3 regions of the Leifsonia sp. Y862 genome follow, and region 1 is predicted to be linked to each of the others. Evidence: predicted binding sites of a transcription regulator. Region 1 holds the regulator's gene; each other region holds the start of a gene.

Region 1 (5,113 bases):
CGGGATTCGTGCGCTGCACCCAGTCGGCAGCAGTCTCAGGAGAGAGCTCGAAATCGGCATCGCGGTCGCCGGCTACCCAGCGGGTGCCGGTGCCCGACGCGAGAATCGAGTACATCGAATAGGTGGGAGCGAAGCCGAGCACCGTTCGCCCAGGCCCGCCGAACGCCTGCAGCACCTGCTGGAGAACCTCGTTGGAGCCGTTCGCCGCCCAGATGTTGTCGCGGGTGAGTCCGTGACCGAGGTAGCGAGCCAGACCGTCCCGCAGTTCGGTGAACTCGCGGTCTGGGTAACGATTGACCGTCAGGATCGCACGGGCCAGTGACGCGACGATGTCATGCGCGACAGCCTCTGGGATGGGGTGCGTGTTCTCGTTGACGTTGAGGGCAACGGGGACGCTCTTCTGCGGAGCGCCGTATGGGGTCTGACCACGGAGGTCATCGCGAAGGGGAAGGTCATCGAGGCTGGTCACTCGCCCAACTTTACCGTTGGGAGGTGAGAGCACCTCTCAGCTAAGCGTGGCGGCGCACCAGGCGATGCCGCCCGGCGAAACGTCGCGCCTAGAAGGACGCAGGCAGAGCCAGCCGCTGGCCGGGCTGCACGTCTTCACTCGCCAGTTGGTTGAGGTTGACGATGTCGGCAATGACGTCACGCGGGTCGGCGGCGGGTGCCAGTGATTCGGCAACTTCCCAGAGGGTCTCCCCCGCGGAGATCGTGATGTAGGCGAAGTCGGCCGCACCGGAGGCCGTGCCGGCCCCTGAGGCCTCTGCAACGCCACCGCTCAGGGCAAGGAAGAATGCCGCCGCAACAAGAGGAGCGGCTGCGAGCGTCGTGAAGACGACGCGACCCCGCCGCGTCAGACGCAGGCGAGTTGTCGCCACGGCGGGACGTGGGGTTGTGGCTGGTGTGATTGGTGTTGCTGTGGGTACCCCGCCAAAGGGCGAGACGGTGGAACGTGTTCCGATGCACACTACTGCGTTCATGTCGAACCTCCAGGTAAGGACGTACCCGGCTCTCGGCCGGGAGAGCCAGGTACGAATCTATGTTCCGAATATATATTCGATTATTCGAACAATCAAGCATGTGTGCGGTTGTTACCAAAAAGAAATGTGCGACACACTCGAACAAACGTTTGCCGAATAGGGGTGTGCCAGATACAGTTTCGATTGTTCGGTTGTACTCAACCAGACACCACCGACATTCAAGCGGACGTGCCATTCGCACAGCGCACCACAGGCATGAGAGGCGAGGACAGTGACGCAAGACACCAGCAGTTCACGCAACAAGAACGACAAGGTTGGCGCGAGCGGCACCAGGCGACGGAAGAGCCTGAGCGAGAAGCAGCTGGCTATCCTCGACTTCATCCAGCGCTCAGTGAGCCAGCGCGGCTACCCGCCGAGCATGCGCGAGATCGGCGATGCCGTCGGACTCGCGTCGCTGTCGAGCGTGACGCACCAGCTCAACCAGCTGGAGCTCAGCGGATACCTCCGCCGTGACCCGAACCGTCCTCGCGCCCTCGAGATTTTGATCGAGATCCCGCAGGCGCCGGAAGACGCGACCATCGCCGAGCAGGAGGGCTTCCCCAGCGCCCAGATCGGTGACGCCGCAATGGTGCCGCTCGTCGGCCGCATTGCTGCCGGCATCCCCATCACAGCCGACCAGCAGATCGACGAGATCTTCCCGCTCCCCCGCCAGCTGGTGGGCAAGGGCGACTTGTTCATGCTCAAGGTCGTCGGCGAATCAATGATCGACGCCGCCATCTGCGACGGCGACTGGGTTGTCGTGCGCCAGCAGAAGACTGCAGAGAATGGCGAGATCGTCGCCGCCATGCTCGACAATGAGGCAACGGTCAAGGTCTTCAGGCAGCGCGACGGCCACACCTGGCTACTCCCCCGCAACAGCAACTTCGAGCCCATCGTCGGTGACTTCGCCGAGATCCTCGGCAAGGTCGTCGCGGTACTCCGCTCCGTCTAATCCCGCTGCTGCCTAATACCGCTGCTTCTGGAGGCCCGCCAGGGCCGTCTCGAAACCAGCACCGGCGAGGTCTCGAGACACCCGCTGACGCTCGCTCCTCGACCAACGACACATGGTCCCGGCTGGAATTCCAGCCGGGACCATTTCCATGTGTGGCCGCGCCACCGCCGCGATTACGCGGAGACAGCGACCTCTGACGCGGCGCGCACGGCGCGCGTCGCCTCCAGGATGTTGCGGAGCGAGTCGACCGTCTCGTCGTAGCCGCGGGTCTTCAGGCCGCAGTCAGGGTTGATCCAGACCTGTCGGCCGGGGATCGACTCCAGCGCCCGATTGATCAACTCAGTGACCTCTGTCACGCTCGGCACGCGCGGCGAGTGGATGTCGTACACGCCAGGGCCGATGCCGTGGTCGAATCCGCTGCTCTGGATGTCACTGACGACCTCCATGCGCGACCGGGCGGCCTCGATGCTGGTGACATCGGCATCCAGGTTGCGGATGGCATCGATGACGACCCCGAACTCCGAGTAACAGAGGTGCGTGTGGATCTGCGTGACGGCAGCCACACCGGCGGTCGCCAACTTGAAGGAGCCCACAGACCAGTCAAGGTAGTCGGCCTGGTTCTTCTTCTTGAGCGGGAGCAGCTCGCGCAGTGCAGGCTCATCCACCTGCACAATCTTGATGCCGGCGGCCTCGAGATCACCGATCTCGTCGCGGAGGGCCAATGCCACCTGACGGGCCGTCTCGCCGAGGGGCTGGTCGTCGCGCACAAAGGACCACGCCAGGATGGTCACCGGTCCGGTCAGCATTCCCTTGACGGGCTTCTCGGTGAGCGACTGCGTGTAGACCGACCAGTCGACGGTGATCGGCTTCGGGCGCGACACGTCGCCCCAGAGGATCGACGGGCGCGTGCAGCGGCTGCCGTACGACTGCACCCAACCGTTCTGGGTGACAGCGAAGCCATCGAGGTTCTCAGCGAAGTACTGCACCATGTCGTTGCGCTCCGGCTCTCCGTGCACGAGAACATCGAGGCCGATCTCCTCCTGCAGCTCGACGACCCTGACGATCTCTGCACGCATGAGGGCGGTGTACTCCTCGAGGGTCAGCTCGCCCTTGTTCAACTGGGCCCTGGCGCGCCGAATCTCTCCGGTCTGCGGGAACGACCCGATGGTGGTGGTCGGCAGGAACGGCAGCCCGAGAGCCGCGTCCTGTGCCGCGACCCTCGCGGCGTAGTCGCCGCGGTTGAAGTCCGCGTCCGTCAGGCCGGCTGCGCGGGTGCGCACGGCACCGTCACGCACGCCAGGGGCGGCAAGGCGGGCGGCCAGGGCAGCGGATGCCGCATCCAACTCAGCCTGAATCGCCGCCGTGCCGTCGGCGAGGCCCCGCGCCAGGGTGGCCACCTGCGCCACCTTCTGGTCGGCGAAGGCCAGCCAGCTGCTGAGGTCGTCGCCGAGCTCTGACTCGTCTTCAACGTCGTGCGGCACGTGCAGCAGCGACGTCGAGGTGGACACGGCGACGCGCGGGCTGAGCTCGGCAACAGCGGCCACCGTGTTGAAAGCTGCGGCGAGGTCGCCCCGCCAGATGTTGTGACCGTCGATCACACCGGCGACAAGTACCTTGTCGGCCAGGCCTGCCACGGCTTCCGGCACCTGCCCGCGAACGAGGTCGAGGCCGATCGCCTCGATGGGGGCCGCTGCGAGCACGGGGAGGGCGTCGTCGAGGCTGCCATACGGCGCGGCCACGAAGATCGCGGGGCGCTGTTCCAGTCGTCCGAGCACCGAGTAGGCGAACTGGGCGGCCCCGTACACCTCACTGCTGGGAACCTCGATGCTCTCGCTGACGAGAGCCGGCTCGTCGAGCTGCACCCACTGTGCACCGGCATCCGCCAGACGGGCGAGCAGCGCGGCGTAGACCGGGATCAGGTCGTCGAGTCGCGAGAGCGGCACGAAGCCCTTTGGGGCGTCGTCGCTCGGCTTACTGAGGGCCAGCAGCGTGACCGGGCCGACGATGACGGGCCTGGTCAGGTAACCGGCGGCGGCTGCCTCCTCGAATTCACGCACGATCCGATCGCTCGCGAGGGTGAAGTTGGTCTCAGGGCCAATCTCCGGCACCAGGTAGTGATAGTTCGAGTCGAACCATTTGGTCATTTCGAGCGGCAGGTTGTCGCCCTCACCGCGTGCCAGCGTGAAGTAACCGGCGAGGTCGATGCGGCCGTCTGCGTCGACCAACCCAGCGAAGCGGGCGGGGACGGCGCCCACTGTCACTGCGGCATCCAGCACCTGGTCGTAGTACGAGAATGACTCGGGGATCGAGGAGTCATCCCGGCCGAGACCCAGTGCAACGAGGCGGGCGCGCGTGGCCTCGCGGAGGTCAGCCGCGGTCTGCTCGAGGGTGGCCTCGTCGATGCGACCGGCCCAGAAGGCTTCAACAGCCTTCTTCAGCTCGCGGCGGCGGCCGATGCGCGGGTATCCGAGGATGGTGCCTGTCGGGAATGCGGGAGTGGTTGTCATGCTGGTTCCTTGACTGTTGAGGCAGATACTGCGGTGGTGGGCTGTCGGTCAGATGGCTGGTAGTTGGTGGGGAGGGCCCCGGCCCGTTCGAGCACCGAGAGCACCGTGCGGTGCTGGTTGAACGCGTACAGGTGCAAGCCGGGGGCGCCGCCGGCCACGAGCTCCTGCGCAAGGGCGGCGGCGTGCTGGACGCCGATCTCTCGTTTGCCCTCGTCGGTCGGCTCGATCTCCAGCTGGATGGAGAGCTCAGAGGGCAGCTCCTCGCCGGAGAGCTGCAGGATGCGCGTGAGCCTGGCCGGGCTGGTCACCGGCATGATGCCGGGCAGGATGGGGAATTCAACGCCAGCTTCCCTAGCCCGCTGGATGAAGCTCAGGTAGTGATCGGCGTGGAAGAACAACTGCGTGATGGCCAGGTTCGCTCCCGCCGCTTGCTTGGCAAGGAGCGTGTCGATGTCCTGCGAGGTGGAGCGGGAGCGCGGGTGACCGTTGGGGAACGCGGCGACGGCGACACGCACCTTGTCGCGCTCCGACTTCACCGCCCTGGCGCCAGGGAGCCCTGGGATGACGCTCTCGCTGTATGGCACCCGCTCTGCCTGTACACGGTGGATGAGCTGCACGAGCTCCCCTGCGCTCTT
Region 2 (5,113 bases), 180 kb from region 1:
GACTCCCCCGATCACGACGAAGCGCCTGGTCGTGGATACGGATGCTGCGGTCATTGGTATGCCTCTCTGATGATGGCCAGGAGTGCCGAACGTGACACCCCAACGGCGCGAGCCTCTGCGACAACCGAGCTGACCGCTGTGGTCAGGCCGGCATAGTCGGTCACTCGCTCTGTGACAGTCGCTCCCCTGCCGGGGCGCAGCTCAATCAGTCCTTCGTCGCGGAGCGTTTGATACGCCCGCAACACGGTGTGCAGATTGACATCGAGCGAGTGCGCGAGTTCACGCGCGGACGGAAGCCGTTCGCCAGCCTGCAGCGACCCGTCAATGGCTGCTGCACGGATGCTCGTTGACAGCTGCTCAAAGAGGGGAACCTCGGAGGACGGATCGACTCGAACTAGCATGCGTCCATCCTATTGTTCTAGTTGTAATAGAACAACCGGTAGGGCTGCATCCCCTTCTCGTCTAGTCTTCCGGCATGGGGGAAATACATAAAGCCAGCACTGTCGCTCGCAACTGGATCCGGCGGCCGACCGTGATTCTGGCTGCATCAGTAGGCATCTTGCTGGCCGCAATGGTCGCTGTCAGCCTGAACACCCGGACGGATCGCCCAACGACGGAAGCCGGAGTCTCCGCGGAGGTGAGCGTCGAACTAGATGCGATGGAAAACTCGCTTCCGGCCGAGGCACACGCACACTCAACGGAGGAACGCACGACCGAACCGTGCCCGGATGGCGGCGGCGGGATGCAGGCGGCCTTCACCCGCACCATCACCGTCACCGCCGAGTTCGATCGGCTGGCCTGGCTGAACGAACTCTCCAGCCGCTACGAGGCCAAGGGCTGGTCGACGTCATCCACCATGAATCCGGGCAGCGGGTACCACACCGTCACGGCGGTCGGTCCGCTCCTCCTGATCTACAAGATCACCGAGCGGATGCCGGCCGACGAGCCCCACATCGTCATCACTGCCAGCTCACGCTGCACCGGAGGTTTGTAGACTCTTCTCTGGCCGCAGACCATAGAGCCTGCGCCCGAGAGGACAGCAGTAATGAGCCTGATCAGGCTGCACGATGTAAGCATCCGTTTTGAGAACACACAGATTTTGCGGGAAGCATTCTTCCGGCTCGAGCCTGGCGACCGAGTTGGCCTGATCGGCAAGAACGGGTCTGGCAAGTCGACGATCCTGAAGCTGATCCTTGAGCAGGTGATGCCAGACTCCGGCACGGTCACCGTGGAATCCGGTACGAAGATCGGGTACTTCTCCCAGTTCTCCGAACTCGACGGCACCGCAACGATTCTCGAGGTGCTCGACGAGCTGTTCGTCGACATCAAGGCGATCGAGGCCGAGCTGGCGTCGATCGATGTCGCGATTGCGGCCGACCCGTCTGGCGGCGCAGAACTCGACCGGTTGATCATGCGCCAGGCCGAGCTGTTCGAAGACATGGACCGCCTCGACGGCTGGGACTACACGCGCCGCATCGACACGGCGCTCACCACTCTCGGCTTCAACGAGGCGCACCGGGTGTGCGCTATCGACGAGCTGTCTGGCGGATGGCGCAACCGTGCGGCCCTCGCCAAGATCCTGCTGGAGCGCCCTGACGTGCTGCTGCTCGACGAGCCCACCAACTTCCTCGATGTCGCCGGCGTCGAATGGCTTGAGGCCTGGTTCCGCGACTTCCGCGGCGCGGCAGTCATCGTCTCGCATGACCGGAAATTCCTGGATGCCGTTGTCACTCGCATCATCGAAGTTGAGAACTTCCACCTGCATGAGTACCCGGGCAATTTCGGCGAATACGTGGTGCAGAAGCAGTTCAAGCTGAAGACGCTTGAAGCGCAGTTCGTGCACGAATCAGAGCTGCTGGCGTTCGAAGCTGAGGGCATCGCCGATCGCCGTGAGGCAACAAAGGCGGCGAGTCGCAAGCTCGGCAGCCAGCTGGCGACGATCAAGAAGTCGCGTGCGCCACGCCCCGTCGACCAGATCATCACCGAGATCTACGGCGGACTGCACATCAAGGACGTGCTCTGCCGCGTCGAATCGCTCAGCAAGTCCTACGGCGCCAAGACGCTGTTCAACGACCTCACATTTGAGATCCGTCGCGGCAACCGCTTCGTGGTGTTGGGATCCAACGGCAGCGGCAAGTCGACGCTGCTCAAGGTCTTGACCGGCGAAGAGAAAGCGGATGCCGGCACGGTCAACTGGGCCAGCGGCGCCGGAGTCGTGTCGTACAACCAGATGCTCGCGGATCTTGACCCTGACGACACTGTCACCCACGCCGTGAACGCGCTGCCGGGCAGCCTCGCCTTCACCGCCACGCGCAAATCGGTGAACAGGTTCCTGGCGATGTTCCAGTTCTCAGAGGCAGACCTCAAGCAGAAGATCGGCAACCTCTCCGGAGGGCAGCGCGCACGCGTCGCGATGGCGCAGTGCCTCTTGTCTGGCGCATCCGTTCTGCTGCTCGACGAACCGACCAACCACCTCGACATGTCGAGCACGCAGGTGATGGAGCGAGCACTGCTGCACTTCCCCGGCGCGATTGTGGTTGTCAGCCACGACAGGTTCTTCACCGAGAAGGTAGCCAACCGGCACCTGGTGTTTGGCGGCGCGGATGCCGGTCTGGGCGAGATCGAGGTGCGCGCGGCGTAGGTTGCGGGGGCTGGTTGCTCTCGGGGCCGATTGTTCTCGGGGCTTCTCGGGGCCGATTGTTCTCGGCATCGGGCTGGAGCGGGGTTCGAGGGCACCTCCTCCACAGAACGCCTGTTCGATAGTTCTGCACAGATTACCGAAAGACACTAGAACTAAGTTTCCCTCAGTTCTAGTGTGGAGGTATGGAATCATTCGTCGATGAGCGGCCGGGCCAGCAGGCCCCACCGCTGCCGTATCAGCAGCAACCGCCCCCGCATGATCAGGCCATCGCGCAGCTCCCAGAGCAACTGGTGAACGTCGCAACGGAGGTCGCCCAGCTCGGTGACTGTGCGGCATCCTTCGCCGCGCATAGCGACACCCGGTTGATGCAGGGCCAGGATCAGATTACGGCGCTCCGCCGACACGTCGACCGATACGCCGCCTGGATGGCAGGTGAGATCGCTCGCCGCTCCACCCACGATCTCGGCTATGCGGGCCTTGCGCAACGCAATGGCTTCCTCACCCCAGAAGCCATGATCCAGGCGACGTCCGGTGGCACGCGAACGGATGCCGCGAAACTTGTCGCCGTCGGCACACTGCTGAACCAGACCGAGGCTGCCGAAGAGTTCCAACAGGATCCAGGTTCACCGTTCGCGGAGTTGCCCTGGCTGGCAAGCGTTGCGGGAGCCGTGCGCACCGGCGCACTCTCTGTGGACGCAGCGGATGCGATCCGAAAGGGCTTGGGCGACATCGACGCCGGGGTTCCCGCAGAGAAGCTTGCCGCAGCAGCGCGGTTCTTGCAGGACGAGGCCGGCACGTTGAACGCCGACCAGCTGCTTCGCAGGGCTCGCCACCTCCGCGACGAGCTCGACGCCGATGGCATCGCTCGCCGTGAGAGAACTCAACGCGACGCGCGCAGCTTCCGCATTTGGAAGCAGCCAGACGGCATGTATCGCGTCTCCGCGCTGCTCTCCCCTGAAGATGGACGCCTGGTCGAAACGATCATCGACGAGGCCACCTCACCTCGACGCGGCGGACCCCGGTTCGTCGACAAGGAACTGGCCGAACGCGCTCAGGAGCTCCGCAACGACGAGCGTTCGACCGAACAGATCGCGGCCGACACCATTCTCGCTCTGCTTCAGATCGCTGTCGAAGCCGATCCGAACACCGTGTTCTTCGGACGCCGTCCCACCGTCCGGATCCTTGTCACCGAGAAGGCACTGTATGAACACCAGTCCCACGGGAGCGGCAGCGGTGGTGGTGGTGGTGGTGGTGGTGGTGGTGGTGGTGGTGGTGGTGGTGGTGGTGGTGCTCGCACAGGCACTGGCACTGGCACTGGCACTGGCACTGGCACTGGCACTGGCACTGGCAGCAGTGACACAGAGCGGGCTGGCCATGGGACGATCGAAGGCCATCCCGACCCGGTCTCGATGGAAACCGTCGAACGGCTCCTGTGCGCAGGCTACACAGGCATCAAGTTCGATGACGACGGGCAATGCGTGAACGTCGGTCGCAACCAACGCCTCTTCACCGAGAGGCAGCGCATCGGGCTTGCTGCTCGCGACGGAGGCTGCCGATGGCCTGGTTGCGACAGACCCACTTCCTGGACTGAAGCACACCACATCGACCATTGGGGTGCCGACAACGGCAAGACCGACATCGCAGACGGAGTGCTGCTCTGCCGCGGACACCATTTGCTCCTGCACAACAATCATTGGCACGTAACCCGCGACGGCAACAACTACTGGCTGATTCCGCCCAGAGCTATCGACCCGGGCCAGTCTCCGATCCCGATGCCGAGCAAGAGCCCACCATCGTGAACCGAAACCGGGACCGGGACGGGAACGGGAACGGGAACGGGAACGGGAATGGGAATGGGAATGGGAATGGGAATGGGAGTTGGAGTGGCAGCGGCTCGACTCGATTCGGCTCGATTCGGCTCGACTAGACTCCGCTCGGCTCGACTCCGCTCGGTACTAGGCCACGACAAGCTTGTTCTCGTACGCGAACACCACAACATGTACACGACTGCGCAATTCCAACTTCTGGAACACCGCACGAACGTGTGTCTTCACCGTCGCCGCGCTGAGATAGACGGCATCGGCAATCTCCGCATTGCTCAAGCCGCGCGCCACCAGGAGAAACACTTCCCGTTCGCGCGGAGTGAGCTTATCGAGGACAGCCTGACGTGGGCTCGTCACCGACGATCGACTGAATTGCTCGATGACACCCATCGCCTCGACGCCACCCGGAAGTCGCTGCCCCGACTGCGCATCCCGAATTGCAGCCAACACCGTATCGGGGTCAGCATCCTTCGTCAGAAAGGCACTCGCGCCAACTCGCAATGCACCATAGACAGCTTCATCGTTGCTGGTCGTGGTCAATACGATCACCCGTGGTCGCTCGTCAGCGATACCGCTTGCGAGAATCTGCTTGGTGGCATCCAGGCCATTCAACACCGGCATTCTGAGGTCCATGAGAATGACATCAGGC
Region 3 (5,113 bases), on a different contig from region 1:
CCGACACGCGGCTGGCCTCACGCCTCGCCGTGCTCGATGGCATGCGGGCCGTCGGCCTCGACCTGCTGGAGTACGTGCACTAGCTAGTGCGCTAGCCCGGTGGTCGAGAAGGCCAGCCAGGGCCGTCTCGAGACCCTTCTCCTTCTCAGTGGCGTCGCTCGCGGAGATTTCGAGACGCGTCCTCGTGCCTCGGGCGCTCCTCAATCAGCGGGCATTAGAACGGAGCGACCTCGATCAGGGTCACGCCGGCGGCCGGGCTGGCCGCCGACATCTCTGCCAGCGCGGCGGGCGCCTCGTCGAGCGAGATGCGCCGGCCGATGAGCTGCTCAGGGTGCAAACGACCCGACGTCACCAGGTCGAGCAATTCGGGGTACGCGGATGCCGGCATCCCGTGGCTGCCGAGAATCGCCAGCTCCTTCGCGATCACGAGACCGAGCGGCAGGCGTGGGTCTTCTGGCAGCAGCCCGATCTGCACGTGGCGCCCGCGGGTGGCCAGTGAGCGGATGGCGATGGCCACCGTGTTTTCCCGGCCGAGGGCCTCGAGCGAAACCTGCGCGCCCCCATCCGTGAGCTCATGCAGCCGGGCAACGACCTCATCGTCGCTCAGCCCGCCTGAGTTGAGGGTGGCATCGGCGCCGACGCGGGTGGCGGTGTCGAGGGCCTCCTGGCTGATGTCGACGGCGATCACGCGGGCACCGAGTGCCCGCCCGATCATGACGGCGCTCAGGCCGACGCCGCCGCAGCCGACGACCACGAGGGTCTCGCCGTCTTGCAGCTGGGCCTGGTGCACGAGTCCGCGGTACGAGGTGGCGAACCGGCAGCCGAGCAGCGCCGCTGCCCCTGCGTCGAGGGAGTCCGGCACCCTGATTAGGTTGACGTCAGCGTTGTGCAGGGCAACGAGGTCTGCGTACGAGCCCCAGTGCGTGAAGCCGGGCTGGGTCTGGTTGCGGCAGACCTGGCCGTTGCCACTTAGGCACTCCGGGCACCGCCCGCAGGCGCAGACGAAGGGCACGGTCACCCGGTCGCCAACGCGGAAGTTCTGCACATCGGGCCCGACGGACTCAATCACGCCGACGAGTTCGTGGCCAGGAACGTGCGGCAAATGGATGTCGCTGTCATGCCCGAGCCAGCCATGCCAGTCGCTGCGGCACAGCCCGGTCGCTTCAACGCGTACGACAACGCCGGCGTCGCTCGGTGCCGGGTCCGGGACCTCCCGCACGACGGGAAGAACACCGAACTCATCGAAATAGACAGCGCGCATAGATCAATGGTCTCAAACCGCGCCGCTGCTGTCTCGGGGTGCAGCGGCCTAGCCTGTTCGTCGGTGCTGGTCGGCGAGTTGATCGGCCAACCTGGTGGGAGATTTCGTAGCGACATGCCATCGCTGATGCCCGTCGAGCCACACCGGTGCCTTGACCTCTGGGACGCCGTCGACCATTCGGATCTGCCACCCCGACCGGTGAATCGTGCGGTGGTGGAACCAGCACAGGGTTACGCCGTTGCTGACATCGGTTGGCCCGCCGAGTGCGGCGGGGATGACGTGGTGGATTTCCGCCCAGGCGGCGGGGCTTTGACAGCCCGGGATGATGCAGCCGCCGTCGCGGAGGGTGATTGCCCGGCGCTGCTGCGAGGTGAAGCACCGGTCGGTGACCCCGAGTTCGATGATCTTGCCCTTCGCGTTGATCGTCACTGGCTGCACACCTCCGGTGCAGATCATCTGCTCGGTGGCGAGGATCGAGATGGGGGCCAGCTGCCCGTCAATGTGGCCGGCGCCCGTGCCTGCGAGGAGGTCTTCCTGTCGCACACTGACCATCACCGTCGGGGACGCACCGCCGATCGTCGGCGCCTCGGCGCTCCGAGCCGCACTGTCAACGACCATGGCCAGCAGGTCGTGGCCAAGCTGGTCTCGGGTGCGGTCATCACGCTCCAACGAGTCTTGGTCGATTTGTCGGTCCTGTTCCTCCTCGGTGAGAAACTTCACCTGCGCGGTCCGCGGGGACATATACGCGTCCATCAGCCGCTGCACCTTCCCGGCGACCTCCGGCATCAACCCGCCAGACACCGGCACCAGACCATCTCGCACCTGCCCCATCCGGAACGCCCGGTTATGCATCGCCCGCTTCTCATCGGGTTCCACACCGTCTGGGTCGATGAACGACTTCCACACCAGCGCGTGCACCTCGATCAGACCCGCAGACTCCGGGGTTGTCGGTTCGGCGCCCGACTCGATCGGGACCCCGGTCGCCGCGGCAACCAACGCCGCCTCTGCCTCCTGCACCGCAGAAACCTCGATGCGACCAAGCAAGGGAGCCAACGTGCCCACGATCACCTCGGCACTGTCCAGGCCGAGCTGGCCACCGGCCAGGCCGGCAGCGACAGCGGGGAACTTCGGCGGGAACGCCATGCCATCCAACCCGTACTGGGTGCGCACCTGCCTGCCCAACCGAATCCGCTTCGCGATCGTCTTCGGCGACACCAACGTCAACCGCTCCAACAATTCAATCGAATTACGGCACCCGCGCTTGGAGGAGAGTCGCTCCGATACCTCCAGCGTCGGTCGGGACCGCTCATCAATATCGGTGGTTACCGCGATGCGAAGGGCATCAACACACCGGCCGGCACGCTCCGCCACAACCGCCAATGCCACAACATCGTCTTCACTCAGACCGGGGACGCCGGCACATGGGCGCATCTCGGCATACTCTTCGGTGAATGTCTGCAGCATGTCTAGAGCTGTGCGGGCATCCTCGATGGTGAGCATGTTTCAATAGTACTGCTGTTCGAACATTAAAGCGAGACTTTCTCATAGGTGTTCGAACATTTGTTTTTGATGCCGAGAGCCACCACAGAGTTCAGTGTTGCGCATGCCGGCACTCGGTAGACGCTACGGTTCCACGGATTGGGTCGCTGGATTTCGAGACACTCACTGGCGCTCGCTCCTCAATCAACGGAACTAAGAAGCGGGCGGAGGCCACACGCGCGCCACAGCTAGCGGATCGCTGCCCACTCGCGGTCGAGGATCGCCCAAACGGCCAGGTCGCCCCACTCGCCCTTGAAGATCTCGCTCTCCACGAAATGCGCTTCCTGGCGCATGCCGAGTCGGCGGCACAGGGCAACGGATGCCGTATTCAGCGGGTCCAGCCTGGCCGAGACCCGGTGTGCGCCAATCTCGGTGAACGCGAGCTCGAGCAGGGCCTTGGCCGCTTCCGTCGCGTAGCCCTTGCCCTGGAAATCGGGGTGGAAGACCCATCCGATTTCAATCAGGGCGTTGGCGCCACTCGTGAGGAACACGCTCAGGTCGCCGATGACGCGGCCACGCTCACCAGCCTCACCCGAATCATCAGGCTCACCGACCAGCTCCGCGGCCAGGATCAGGGCGTCGTTGTCGTCTTCGAGTCGGGTGAAGCCGGCGCGTGTGCGGGTGTGCTCGAGCGACTCATCCCTGTCACGAACGGGCCAGGGAAGTAGCGCACCACGTCGGGACGTGACTGGTATTCAAAGACGTCGTCGGCATCCGCTTCAGTGAGCGGTCGCAGCAGCAACCTCTCGGTGCGGGTGGCGTGCGCGTAGTACGGCAGCGTGGTCAGGCCGGTCGGCGCGACGTGGCTCACGACGCGGCGCCCTCGCCTCGCGAGAGTCCGGAGTCGAGGTCGGAGGTGAGGTCAGAAGTGAGCTCGACGTCAAGGCCGAACAGGGCGTTCAAACCGCCGAGGAAGGCGTCGTGCTCGCCGGCGCCGGCCAGTTCCCTTGAACGCACCATGGGGGTGTGCAGCAGCACGCCGGCCAAGTGGCGAAGCGCAGACTCGGTCTGCTCAGAGTCGTCGCCGCGCTTGCGGGCGCGTTCGATTTCAGCCTCGAGGATGTCGAACACGTGCGAGCGCAGGGCAACAACCGCGGGGGCGAGGCTCTGCTCCTTGGAGACCGTGGTGAACTTGCGCGCAGCCTGGGTCACCAGCTTGCGGGCGTCGCTCGTGGCATTCAGCTCTTCGATCGGCGCGTGCAGGCGGATGGTTTCAAGGTCGAGCAGCTCGACGCCCTCAACGTGCACGACATCGGGGTCGACGTTGCGGGGGAGACCAAGGTCGATGATGAGCTGGCGTCGTTCGACCGGCTCGACAGGAGCTACCTCTGCGGGGGGCGCGGTCAGGGTTCCGAGCTCCGTGACGACAGCGGATGCCGCTGCAGCGGTACCCGAATCGAGGTCGGCACCGTCCGCGGTCGCTGCGCTCAATTCGCTGACGGTGTTGATGGCCGTCACCGTGCCTGATTGGCCGGTGACCGGGCAGGTTTTGATCGCCATGGGATCGCTCGCGACCAGCGCGGAAGCAAGAGAAGCAGAAGCAGAAGCAGAAGCAGAAGCAGAAGCCGAAGCAGAAGCCGAAGCAGGAGCAGAAGCCGCAGCCGCGGCGGCAGCCGACACAGCAACAGCTGCAGCGTCGACAGCCCTGCCGGCGTGCAGCACCGCTGCGGTGATCACGTGGTGATCGACCGTGGTGCACGTGACGATCAGTTCTGCGTCGCCGACGGCCTGGCTGAAGCCCGATTCAGTGACGGCCTCGATGTCGTGGGAGAGTGCGAACTTCTCGGCGCGACCTGAGGGCGAGTAGACCTTCACGTTCTCGGCGCCGCGATCGCGCAGGGCGGCCAGCGATGCGCCGGCGTAGCGACCGGTTCCGATCAGCAGCACCCGGGTGGATGACCAGTCTTCGATACGCGTTTCAGCGAGTTCGAGCGAGAGGCGCACGAGCGAACGGCCGACTGTGCCGATGCCTGTGCGGTTCTTGATACCGCGTGAGGTACGGGATGCGCGCTGGAACAACCGCTCAAGCTCTGGGCTGGTGGTGCCCGATTCGCGAGCCTGCTCCAGCGACCTGCGCACCTGGCCGGCAATCTCACCCTCGCCGACGACGACGGATTCGAGGCCGCTGGTCACGGCGAAGAGGTGTTCTGGCACGCTGTTGCCGTGCACGAAGTCGAGGGTTTCGCGGAGGACTCCCGCATCAACGCCGGTGCTCTCGCTCACGGCATCGATGGCCGAGTACACGGCGGGAAGCGGGGAGACGCCGAACGGCTCGTCGAGGTCGAGATAGGCCTCAAAGCGGTTGCAGGTGGC

Evidence for each region. Region 1 encodes LexA, which represses DNA repair genes until DNA is damaged. Its sites were predicted from a motif close to TCGAACANNTGTTCGA; they were not measured.
Region 2: AC25Z0_RS13275 (HNH endonuclease signature motif containing protein) is a predicted target of LexA. The motif match lies at 2,745-2,760, and genes of this name have one in related genera.
Region 3: AC25Z0_RS15105 (HNH endonuclease signature motif containing protein) is a predicted target of LexA. The motif match lies at 2,814-2,829, and genes of this name have one in related genera.

Annotation. Positions count from the first base shown of each region.
Region 1 is NZ_JBYHFR010000002.1:871,721-876,833, reverse strand. Features, by position in the region: gene AC25Z0_RS14145 (histidinol-phosphate transaminase) at 1-469, opposite strand, end outside; gene AC25Z0_RS14140 (LysM peptidoglycan-binding domain-containing protein) at 558-878, opposite strand; gene lexA (transcriptional repressor LexA) at 1,252-1,971, shown strand; gene metE (5-methyltetrahydropteroyltriglutamate--homocysteine S-methyltransferase) at 2,145-4,478, opposite strand; gene AC25Z0_RS14125 (methylenetetrahydrofolate reductase) at 4,475-5,113, opposite strand, start outside.
Region 2 is NZ_JBYHFR010000002.1:696,658-701,770, reverse strand. Features, by position in the region: gene AC25Z0_RS13295 (DUF1648 domain-containing protein) at 1-54, opposite strand, end outside; gene AC25Z0_RS13290 (GntR family transcriptional regulator) at 51-401, opposite strand; gene AC25Z0_RS13285 (hypothetical protein) at 476-994, shown strand; gene AC25Z0_RS13280 (ABC-F family ATP-binding cassette domain-containing protein) at 1,046-2,641, shown strand; gene AC25Z0_RS13275 (HNH endonuclease signature motif containing protein) at 2,824-4,440, shown strand; gene AC25Z0_RS13270 (response regulator) at 4,597-5,113, opposite strand, start outside.
Region 3 is NZ_JBYHFR010000003.1:167,444-172,556, reverse strand. Features, by position in the region: gene AC25Z0_RS15115 (serine hydrolase) at 1-83, shown strand, start outside; gene AC25Z0_RS15110 (zinc-dependent alcohol dehydrogenase family protein) at 215-1,261, opposite strand; gene AC25Z0_RS15105 (HNH endonuclease signature motif containing protein) at 1,310-2,761, opposite strand; partial or broken gene AC25Z0_RS15100 (GNAT family N-acetyltransferase) at 2,989-3,611, opposite strand; gene AC25Z0_RS15095 (glutamyl-tRNA reductase) at 3,608-5,113, opposite strand, start outside.